2 regions of the Actinosynnema sp. NPDC059797 genome follow, and region 2 is predicted to be linked to the other one. Evidence: riboswitches for the same ligand, from Rfam matches in the RefSeq annotation. Region 2 holds a riboswitch; the other holds the start of a gene.
What was found. A riboswitch is a leader RNA that binds a small molecule or an ion and turns the genes downstream of it on or off. The one in region 2 is predicted to bind glycine.
Positions count from the first base shown of each region.

Region 1 (4,314 bases), on a different contig from region 2:
GGTTGCGGTCGCCCTTCGCGCCGTCGATGCGCCGCACCGGCGGCCACGCCTTGACGGCGGTGACGCCCGCCGGGAACACCGCCACCTCGCGGCTGTACGGGTGGTCCCACTCCGCCGTGACGCAGGCGGCCGTGTGCGGGGCGTTGCGCAGCGGGTTGTCGTCCGCCGGCCACTCCCCCGAGCCGACGCGGTCGATCTCGCGCCTGATCGCGATCATGGCGTCGATGAACCGGTCGATCTCGGCCAGGTCCTCGCTCTCGGTCGGCTCCACCATCAGCGTCCCCGCCACCGGGAACGACATGGTCGGCGCGTGCAGGCCGTAGTCGGCCAGCCGCTTGGCCACGTCGTCCACGGTCACGCCGGTCGCCTTGGTGATCTGCCGCAGGTCGAGGATGCACTCGTGGGCCACGAAGCCGCCCTCGCCGGTGTAGAGCACCGGGAAGTGCTCGTCCAGCCGCCGCGCCACGTAGTTCGCCGCGGCCACCGCGGTCAGGGTCGCCCGGCGCAGGCCGTCGGCGCCCATCATCCGCACGTACGCCCACGAGATCGGCAGGATCGACGCCGAGCCCCACGGCGCGCCGCTGATCGGGCCGACGCCCGTGGCGGGGCCGGCGGCCGGCTGGAGCGGGTGGTTGGGCAGGAACGGCGCCAGGTGCGACCGCACGCCGATCGGGCCGACGCCGGGGCCGCCGCCGCCGTGCGGGATGCAGAACGTCTTGTGCAGGTTCAGGTGGGACACGTCCGAGCCGAACTTGCCGTACTGCGCCAGGCCGATCAGGGCGTTGAGGTTCGCGCCGTCCACGTACACCTGGCCGCCCGCGTCGTGCACCAGCCCGCACACCTCGCGCACGGTGTCCTCGTACACGCCGTGCGTCGACGGGTAGGTGATCATGATGGCGGCCAGGTCGTCCCGGTGCGCCTCGACCGTCTCGCGCAGGTGGCCCAGGTCCACGTTGCCCTTGTCGTCGCACTTGACCACCACGACCCGCATGCCCGCCATGACCGCGGACGCGGCGTTGGTGCCGTGCGCGCTGGAGGGGATCAGGCACACGTCGCGGTGCGCGTCGCCGTTGGCGCGGTGGTAGGCGCGGATGGCCAGCAGGCCCGCGAACTCGCCCTGGCTGCCCGCGTTGGGCTGGAGCGACACGGCGTCGTAGCCGGTGACCTCGGCCAGCCACCGCTCCAGGTCGCCGATCAGCTCCAGGTACCCGGCGGCGTCCTCGACCGGCGCGAACGGGTGCAGCTCGGCGAACTCCGGCCAGGTGATGGGCTCCATCTCGGCCGTGGCGTTGAGCTTCATCGTGCACGAGCCCAGCGGGATCATGCTGCGGTCCAGCGCCACGTCCTTGTCCGACAGGGACCGCAGGTAGCGCAGCAGCGCGGTCTCCGAGCGGTGGGTGTGGAACACCGGGTGGGTCAGGTACTCGGAGGTGCGGCGCAGGTCGGCGGGGATGCCGTCGGCGGTGTCGGCGTCCAGGCCGTCCACGTCGGCCACGGTGACGCCGAACGCCTTCCACACCAGGTCCAGGTGCTCGCGCGTGGTGGTCTCGTCGCAGGAGACGGACACGACGTCGTCGTCCACCCGCCACAGGTTCACGCCCAGCTCGCGCGCCGCGGCCACGACCTCGGCGGCCCGGCCCTCGACGCGGGCGCGCACGGTGTCGAAGAACTCGCCGTGCACCACCTCGACCCCGGCCTCGCACAGGCCCGCGGCCAGCACGGTCGCCATGCGGTGGGCGCGGGTCGCGATGGCCTTCAGGCCCTCCGGGCCGTGGTAGACGGCGTACATGGAGGCGATCACGGCCAGCAGGACCTGCGCGGTGCAGATGTTGCTGGTGGCCTTCTCGCGGCGGATGTGCTGCTCGCGCGTCTGGAGCGCCAGCCGGTAGGCCGGGTTGCCGTCGGCGTCCACGGACACGCCGACCAGGCGGCCCGGGAGCTGCCGCTCCAGGCCCTGGCGGACGGCCATGTAGCCGGCGTGGGGCCCGCCGAAGCTCATCGGCACGCCGAAGCGCTGGGTGGTGCCGACCACGACGTCCGCGCCGATCTCGCCGGGCGGGCGCAGCAGCGCCAGCGCCAGCAGGTCGGCGGCCACGACGGCCTGCGCGCCGGCCCGGTGGACCTCCTCGATGACCGACGCGTGGTCGCGGACCACGCCGGACGCGCCGGGGTAGGACAGCAGCACGCCGAAGAAGTCGCCGCCCAGGCCGAGGCCCTCCAGGCCCTGCGACAGGTCGGCGGTGACGACCTCGATGCCCAGCGGCTCGGCGCGGGTCTCGATGACGGCGAGGGTCTGCGGCAGCGTGTCGGCGTCGACCACGAACTTGTTCGACTTGGCCCGGCCGGCGCGGCGGACCAGCGTCATCGCCTCGGCGGCGGCCGTGGACTCGTCCAGCATGGAGGCGTTGGCCAGCGGCAGGCCGGTGAGGTCGCCGACGACGGTCTGGAAGTTCAGCAGGGCCTCCAGCCGGCCCTGGGAGATCTCCGGCTGGTAGGGCGTGTACGCGGTGTACCAGGCGGGGTTCTCCAGCACGTTGCGGCGGATCACCGGCGGCGTGGTGGTGCCGTAGTAGCCGAGGCCGATCATCTGGGTCATCGGGCGGTTGCGGGCCGCCAGGGCGCGCAGCTCGGCCAGGGCCTCGGTCTCGGTGGCGGGCGAGGGCAGGTCCAGCACCAGGTCGCGCTCGCGGATCGACTCGGGCACCGCGTGCTGGGCCAGCTCCTCCAGGGAGCCGACGCCGATCACGTCGAGGATGCGCGCCAGCTCGGCGGGCCGGGGGCCCACGTGCCGGTCGGCGAAGGGGGTGCCGTGCTCGAGAGCGGCGAGGGGGATGCGGTCCTGCGTCATGTGTCGCCTCCGGGGCTACGGGCACACTGCTGCCGTTGCCCTCCCCCTCTGTCTCCTGCCCGTCGTCGGGCGCCTGAGAGCTTCACCCGGTGGTGGCCGGGCTTGCACCGTCGGCGGGGTCTTCTTGCCCGACCCGCTTTCCAGAGGCGTCTCACCCGCGCGGTCCTTGCGCCTGAGAGGTTCCGGGGAGGATTTGCTCCTTCGGCGCCGAGCGGGCTCGGACTCTCCCGCGCGGGATAAAGCGACTACGCGCGAATCGTACCCGGCGGCGGTCGCGCGGGTCCCGTCGGCGCGACGTGGATCTCAATGGCTGGACAACCGGGTTTGACCGGGTTTCCCGGTGGGCACACCCGAGGTACCCGGCTGCAACATGTCGTGTCCGCGCCGTTCTCGCGCCGTGGTCGGTGCTCCGGTCGTCCGCTCCCCCGCGGTGTCGCTCCCCGCCGTTCGCTCAGCCGGTGGCGCGGGTGCGGCGGCGGCGTGACAGCTCGTCGTTCGGGGCCGGGACGATCTCGGCGCCGTCCGCGCGCTCGGCGGGGAACTCGTGGATGGTGCCGCTGATCTCCCGCATGGCGCCGCTGACCGCGATGCCGAACACGCCCTGGCCGCCCTGGAGCAGGTCGACGACCTCCTCGGGCGAGGTGCACTCGTAGACCGTGGTGCCGTCGCTGAACAGCGTGATGCGGGCCAGGTCCTGCACGCCCCGGCGGCGGAGGTGGTCGACCGCGACCCGGATGTTCTGGAGCGAGACGCCGGTGTCCAGGAGCCGCTTGACGACCTTCAGGACGAGGATGTCCTTGAACGAGTACAGCCGCTGGCTGCCGGAGCCGTGCGCGCTCCTTATCGTCGGGCTGACCAGGTCGGTGCGGGCCCAGTAGTCGAGCTGGCGGTAGGTGATGCCCGCGATCTGGCACGCGGCGGGGCCGCGGTACCCCACGAGTTCGTCCGGCAGCGAGGAGTCCGGGAACAGCTCGCCCTGTTCGCCGGAGCCGGAACCGGCCCGGATGATGGGCGCTTCCTCGACCACGCCTGCCTCCCCTCGGTCCGGCCACGACGACCGGCGACCAACGTGAAGCCGCCGCGGTGCCCGAATCACACCGTGGCAATTCACCTGAGCTCGACGGTAAGACCGCCTAGGGGGCAGGTCAACGCGACGCGCGGGACGTGTCTGACCTCAACCTGAGGTAGAGGTTGAGAGAGCCGACGGTTGTAAGCCATTCGGGTGACGTTTAGTGATCGTTTAGCAGAGGATTGCTGACGTTGTGTAATCCAGAAGTGTGACACCGGGGGGTGGCACGCGGGGTTGATCCACAACGCACCGCACACACCTGCGAGGGGTTCGGACCAGTGGTCGGGCCTCTCGCAGGTGGTACCCGCCCGTCGCGGGTGGAGGCCCGGCGACCGGGGTTTGGCGGGGGCTGGACCGGGGGTCGCCGACGGGTCGCGCGGGGTCCGTTCCCGAGGTT
Region 1 is NZ_JBHWIE010000293.1:154-4,467, forward strand. Features, by position in the region: gene gcvP (aminomethyl-transferring glycine dehydrogenase) at 1-2,848, opposite strand, end outside; glycine riboswitch at 2,999-3,088, opposite strand; gene ACFV4N_RS34825 (MerR family transcriptional regulator) at 3,300-3,875, opposite strand.
Region 1: linked by a shared signal. The riboswitch ahead of gcvP (aminomethyl-transferring glycine dehydrogenase) and the one ahead of gcvT (glycine cleavage system aminomethyltransferase GcvT) in region 2 are both predicted to bind glycine.

Region 2 (4,314 bases):
CAGCGGTTGGCTGTTCATCGCCGTCGGGGCCCACTTCACCAGGTCGTACACGGTGCACAGGTGGTCGTCCGTCACCGGTTCGGCGGTGAACGCGTTGGCGGTGCGCGCCTCGCGGAAGAGCAGGTCCTGGGCCTCGGGGGCGAGTGCCGCGGTCATGGTGTTCCCTTCGGTTGTCCCGCAGGCGGGTGCACGCGGGACAACCTCGAGGAAACTCGAACTATTTCGTGCCGTGCTTCACAGGTTCGGGTACAGCGGGTGCTTGGCCGCCAGCACGTCCACGCGCGCCCGCAGCTCCGCCAGGTCCGGCGACGGCTGGAGGGCGGCCGCGATGACGTCGGCCACTTCGGTGAAGTCCGCCGCGCCGAAGCCGCGCGTGGCCAGGGCGGGCGTGCCGATGCGCAGGCCGGAGGTGACCATCGGGGGGCGGGGGTCGTTCGGCACCGCGTTGCGGTTGACCGTGATGCCGACCTCGTGCAGCCGGTCCTCGGCCTGCTTGCCGTCCAGTTCGGACGCCACCAGGTCGACCAGCACCAGGTGCACGTCCGTGCCGCCGGTGAGGACCTTCACGCCGGCGGCGGCCGCGTCGGGCTGCGCCAGGCGGTCGGCGAGGATCTTCGCGCCCTCGACCGTGCGGCGCTGGCGGTCGGCGAACTCCGGTGACGCGGCGTGCTTGAACGCCACCGCCTTGCCCGCGATCACGTGCTCCAGCGGGCCGCCCTGCTGGCCGGGGAACACGGCCGAGTTGATCTTCTTGGCGAGGTCGGCCTCGTTGGTCAGGATCACGCCGCCGCGGGGGCCGCCCAGCGTCTTGTGCGTGGTGGTGGTCACCACGTGCGCGTGCGGCACGGGGCTGGGGTGCAGGCCCGCCGCGACCAGGCCGGCGAAGTGCGCCATGTCCACCATCAGGTAGGCCTCGACCGAGTCCGCGATGCGGCGGAACTCGGCGAAGTCCAACTGGCGCGGGTAGGCCGACCAGCCGGCCACGATCAGCTTGGGCCGGTGCTCCTGCGCCAGCCGCTCGACCTCCGCCATGTCGACGCGGCCGTCGGCGTCCGACACGTGGTAGGGCACCACGTTGTAGAGCTTGCCGGAGAAGTTGATCCTCATGCCGTGCGTGAGGTGGCCGCCGTGGGCCAGGTCGAGGCCCAGGATCGTGTCGCCGGGCTGGAGCAGGGCGAACATCGCGCACGCGTTGGCCTGCGCGCCCGAGTGCGGCTGCACGTTGGCGAAGCCCGCGCCGAACAGCGCCTTGACCCGCTCGATGGCCAGCCGCTCGATCACGTCGACGTTCTCGCAGCCGCCGTAGTACCGGCGGCCCGGGTAGCCCTCGGCGTACTTGTTGGTCAGCACCGAACCCTGCGCCTGGAGCACCGACACCGGCGTGAAGTTCTCGGAGGCGATCATCTCCAGCGTGCTCTGCTGCCGGTGCAGCTCGGCGGCGACCGCGTCCGCGACCTCCGGGTCGAACTCCGCGAGGGAGGTGTTGAAGTGCTCGGACATGGGGATCTCTCCTGGGGTCAGCTGGTTCGCTTGTAGAACGGCAGGGCGACGACTTCCACCGGCTCGCGCTTGCCCCGGACGTCGACGAACAGCGGCGTGCCCGGCCGGGTGTGGTCGACGGCCACGTAGGCCATGGCCACCGAGTAGCCCAGCGTCGGCGACAGGGCGCCGCTGGTGACCTCGCCGATCGGGTCGCCCGCCGCGTCCAGCACCGGGTACCCGTGCCGCGGCGCGCGGCGCGAGGTGGTCTTGAGGCCGACCAGGGCGGTGTCCACGCCCCGCTCGGCGACGGCGGCCAGCGCGTCGCGGCCGACGAAGTCGCCCGGCTTGTCGAGCTTGACCACCCGGCCCAGGTTCGCGTGGAACGGCGTGCGGTCGCGGCCCAGCTCGTTGCCGTACAGCGGCATGCCCGCCTCCAGCCGCAGCGTGTCGCGGCAGCCGAGGCCGGCGGGCTTCAGGTCGTGCGGCGCGCCCGCCTCCAGCAGCGCCCGCCACACGTGGGCGGCGTCGGCCGGCGCGGTGAACAGCTCGAAGCCGTCCTCGCCGGTGTAGCCGGTGCGGGCCAGCAGCACGGGCTTGCCGGCCACCTCGGTCGGGTAGGAGGCGTAGTACTTGACCGCCGACAGGTCGGTCGGGGTGAGGCCGGCGAGGATCGCCGTGGAGTTCGGGCCCTGCACGGCCAGCAGCGCGTAGTCGGTCGAGCGGTCCTCGACGGCGGTGTCGAAGCCCGCGGCCCGCTCCACCAGCGCCTCGTGCACGACGGCCGCGTTGGAGGCGTTCGCCACGACCAGGTACTCCTGGTCGCCCAGCCGGTAGACGATCAGGTCGTCGACCACGCCGCCGTCGGCCTCGCAGATCATGGTGTAGCGGGCGCGGCCGACGCCGATCGCGGAGGCGTGCCCGACCAGGGCGTGGTCCAGGGCGGCGCCCGCCTCCGGCCCGGTGAGCACGATCTCACCCATGTGGGTCAGGTCGAACAGGCCCGCCGACGTGCGCACCGCGCGGTGCTCGGCCAGCTCGCTGTCGTAGCGCAGCGGCATCCGCCAGCCCGCGAAGTCGGTGAACATGGCGCCCAGGGCCTCGTGCTCGGCGTGCAGGGGCGTGCGGCGGCTTTCCATCAGGCGCGGTCCTCCCGGGGTGCGGACATGCCGGTAGCGCCGACCGGTCGGGTCGGCGGGCACGTGTGAAGGATGACACGGTCCATCGGAGACTCCTCGTCTGAGTGAGCCTCCCCCTCTGTCATGAGCCTGAGAGCTTCACCGCTGGTGAGCGGCTTGCACCGTGGGCGAGGCGCGCCGGGCGCCTGCTTTCCAGAGTTGCCTTCGTCGGCGGTAGCTGTGCCTGAGAGATTCCGGGGAGGGGTTGCTCCTTCGGCGCCCCAGCTCGCCTGGGGACTCTCCCGCGCGACGTCGACGGCCGTGTTCAGTTGGTACCGCCAGACGCTAGGCGGGCCGGGCGGCCCGGTCAACCCTGGTCACAGGGCCTTGCCGGTCCGGAGGTTCGCCACGACCTTGCGCTCGGCGTAGAACGACACGAACGGGATCGTGCCGGCGATCAGCACCAGGGCCGTGCCCTTGATCGACCAGCGGGCCTTGAGCGCCAGGTCGACGGTCAGCACCAGGTAGACCGCGTAGAGGAAGCCGTGCACGGGGCCGACGATCCGCATCATGGTCTCGTTGTCGCCCACGTACTTGGCGAACATGGCGGCCACGAGCAGCAGCAGGCCGACACCGACCACGTAAGCCATGAACCGGAACCTGGTCAACGCGCCGTCCATCGCCCTACCTTCGCCTCACCGCTGGTCCCGCGCGTGCAACTCGGCGAGCATGCGGTTGTAGGCCGCCAGCTCGTCGTCCTCGTCGTCGTGCGCTCTCCTGACGGGCTCAACCGTAACCACCCGCCCGACCGGCTCGACCACCGGCTCCTCGGGCGGGCCGGCGGCGGCCTCGGCCTTGCGCTGGGCGTCCAGCTTGCGGATGCGCCACACCATGAAGGCGGGGAAGAGGCCGAACAGGGGCCACTGGAAGACGTAGCCGAGGTTCTGGAACGTGCCGCCGGCCTGGGAGAACCGCGCCCACTGCCAGTAGGCGAGGCCGCAGCACACGATCAGGGAGAGCACGCAGACCAGCGCGATGGCGGTCCGCTTGGGGGTGATGAGGCCCGGCACGGCTCCAGGGTACTTCGCGCGCCGAGCAGGTCGAACGGTCGGGTTTGCCGGGTTCGGGGTCTTCCCGCTCGGAGCAGGTCGCGGTGGCGTCCCCGGCACCCCCTCGGGCGAGGGCTCCTCCGCAGGAGCCCACCCCTCGGGCATGGGCTCCCGACCACAGGAGCCCGCCCCTCTCGTTTCCGGACTAGGCCACGCCGTCCCGGCGTTGCCTCTGCAACCTGGCCACGCACCAGGCCGCCGCACTGCCCCGACGCAGGTGCTGGAGCACCGTCATCGGCCCGAGCCGACGACCGAGGTCGGCGGGCGTGAGCCCGGCCGCCCGGTAGTCCAGAGCGCGCTGGTCCAGCGGGCTGATGCCCGCGTCCCACCACTGCTCCGCCTCGGACAGGTCGCCCACCAGCTGCCAGTAGCTGGCGGCGGCCGCGAGCAGGCCCTCGGGCACCTCGGGCGCCCGCTTCCGCATCGCCGCCACGTAGGCGGGGTCAGCGGACTCGACCCGCACCAGACCGCGGTGACCACCAGTCGCCCGCTGCACGGGGATACCGGGGGACGGCGGGGCTTCCGCGAGCCACGCGTCCTTGATCCGGTTCACCTCCTGCAGCTCGGCGTCGTCCGAGCGCTCGGCCGCCCACTGCCTCAGCAGCTCG
Region 2 is NZ_JBHWIE010000228.1:6,790-11,103, reverse strand. Features, by position in the region: partial or broken gene ACFV4N_RS31880 (malonic semialdehyde reductase) at 1-156, opposite strand, end outside; gene glyA (serine hydroxymethyltransferase) at 235-1,500, opposite strand; gene gcvT (glycine cleavage system aminomethyltransferase GcvT) at 1,518-2,618, opposite strand; glycine riboswitch at 2,730-2,819, opposite strand; glycine riboswitch at 2,821-2,912, opposite strand; gene ACFV4N_RS31865 (DUF3817 domain-containing protein) at 2,975-3,277, opposite strand; gene ACFV4N_RS31860 (hypothetical protein) at 3,293-3,667, opposite strand; gene ACFV4N_RS31855 (helix-turn-helix transcriptional regulator) at 3,852-4,314, opposite strand, start outside.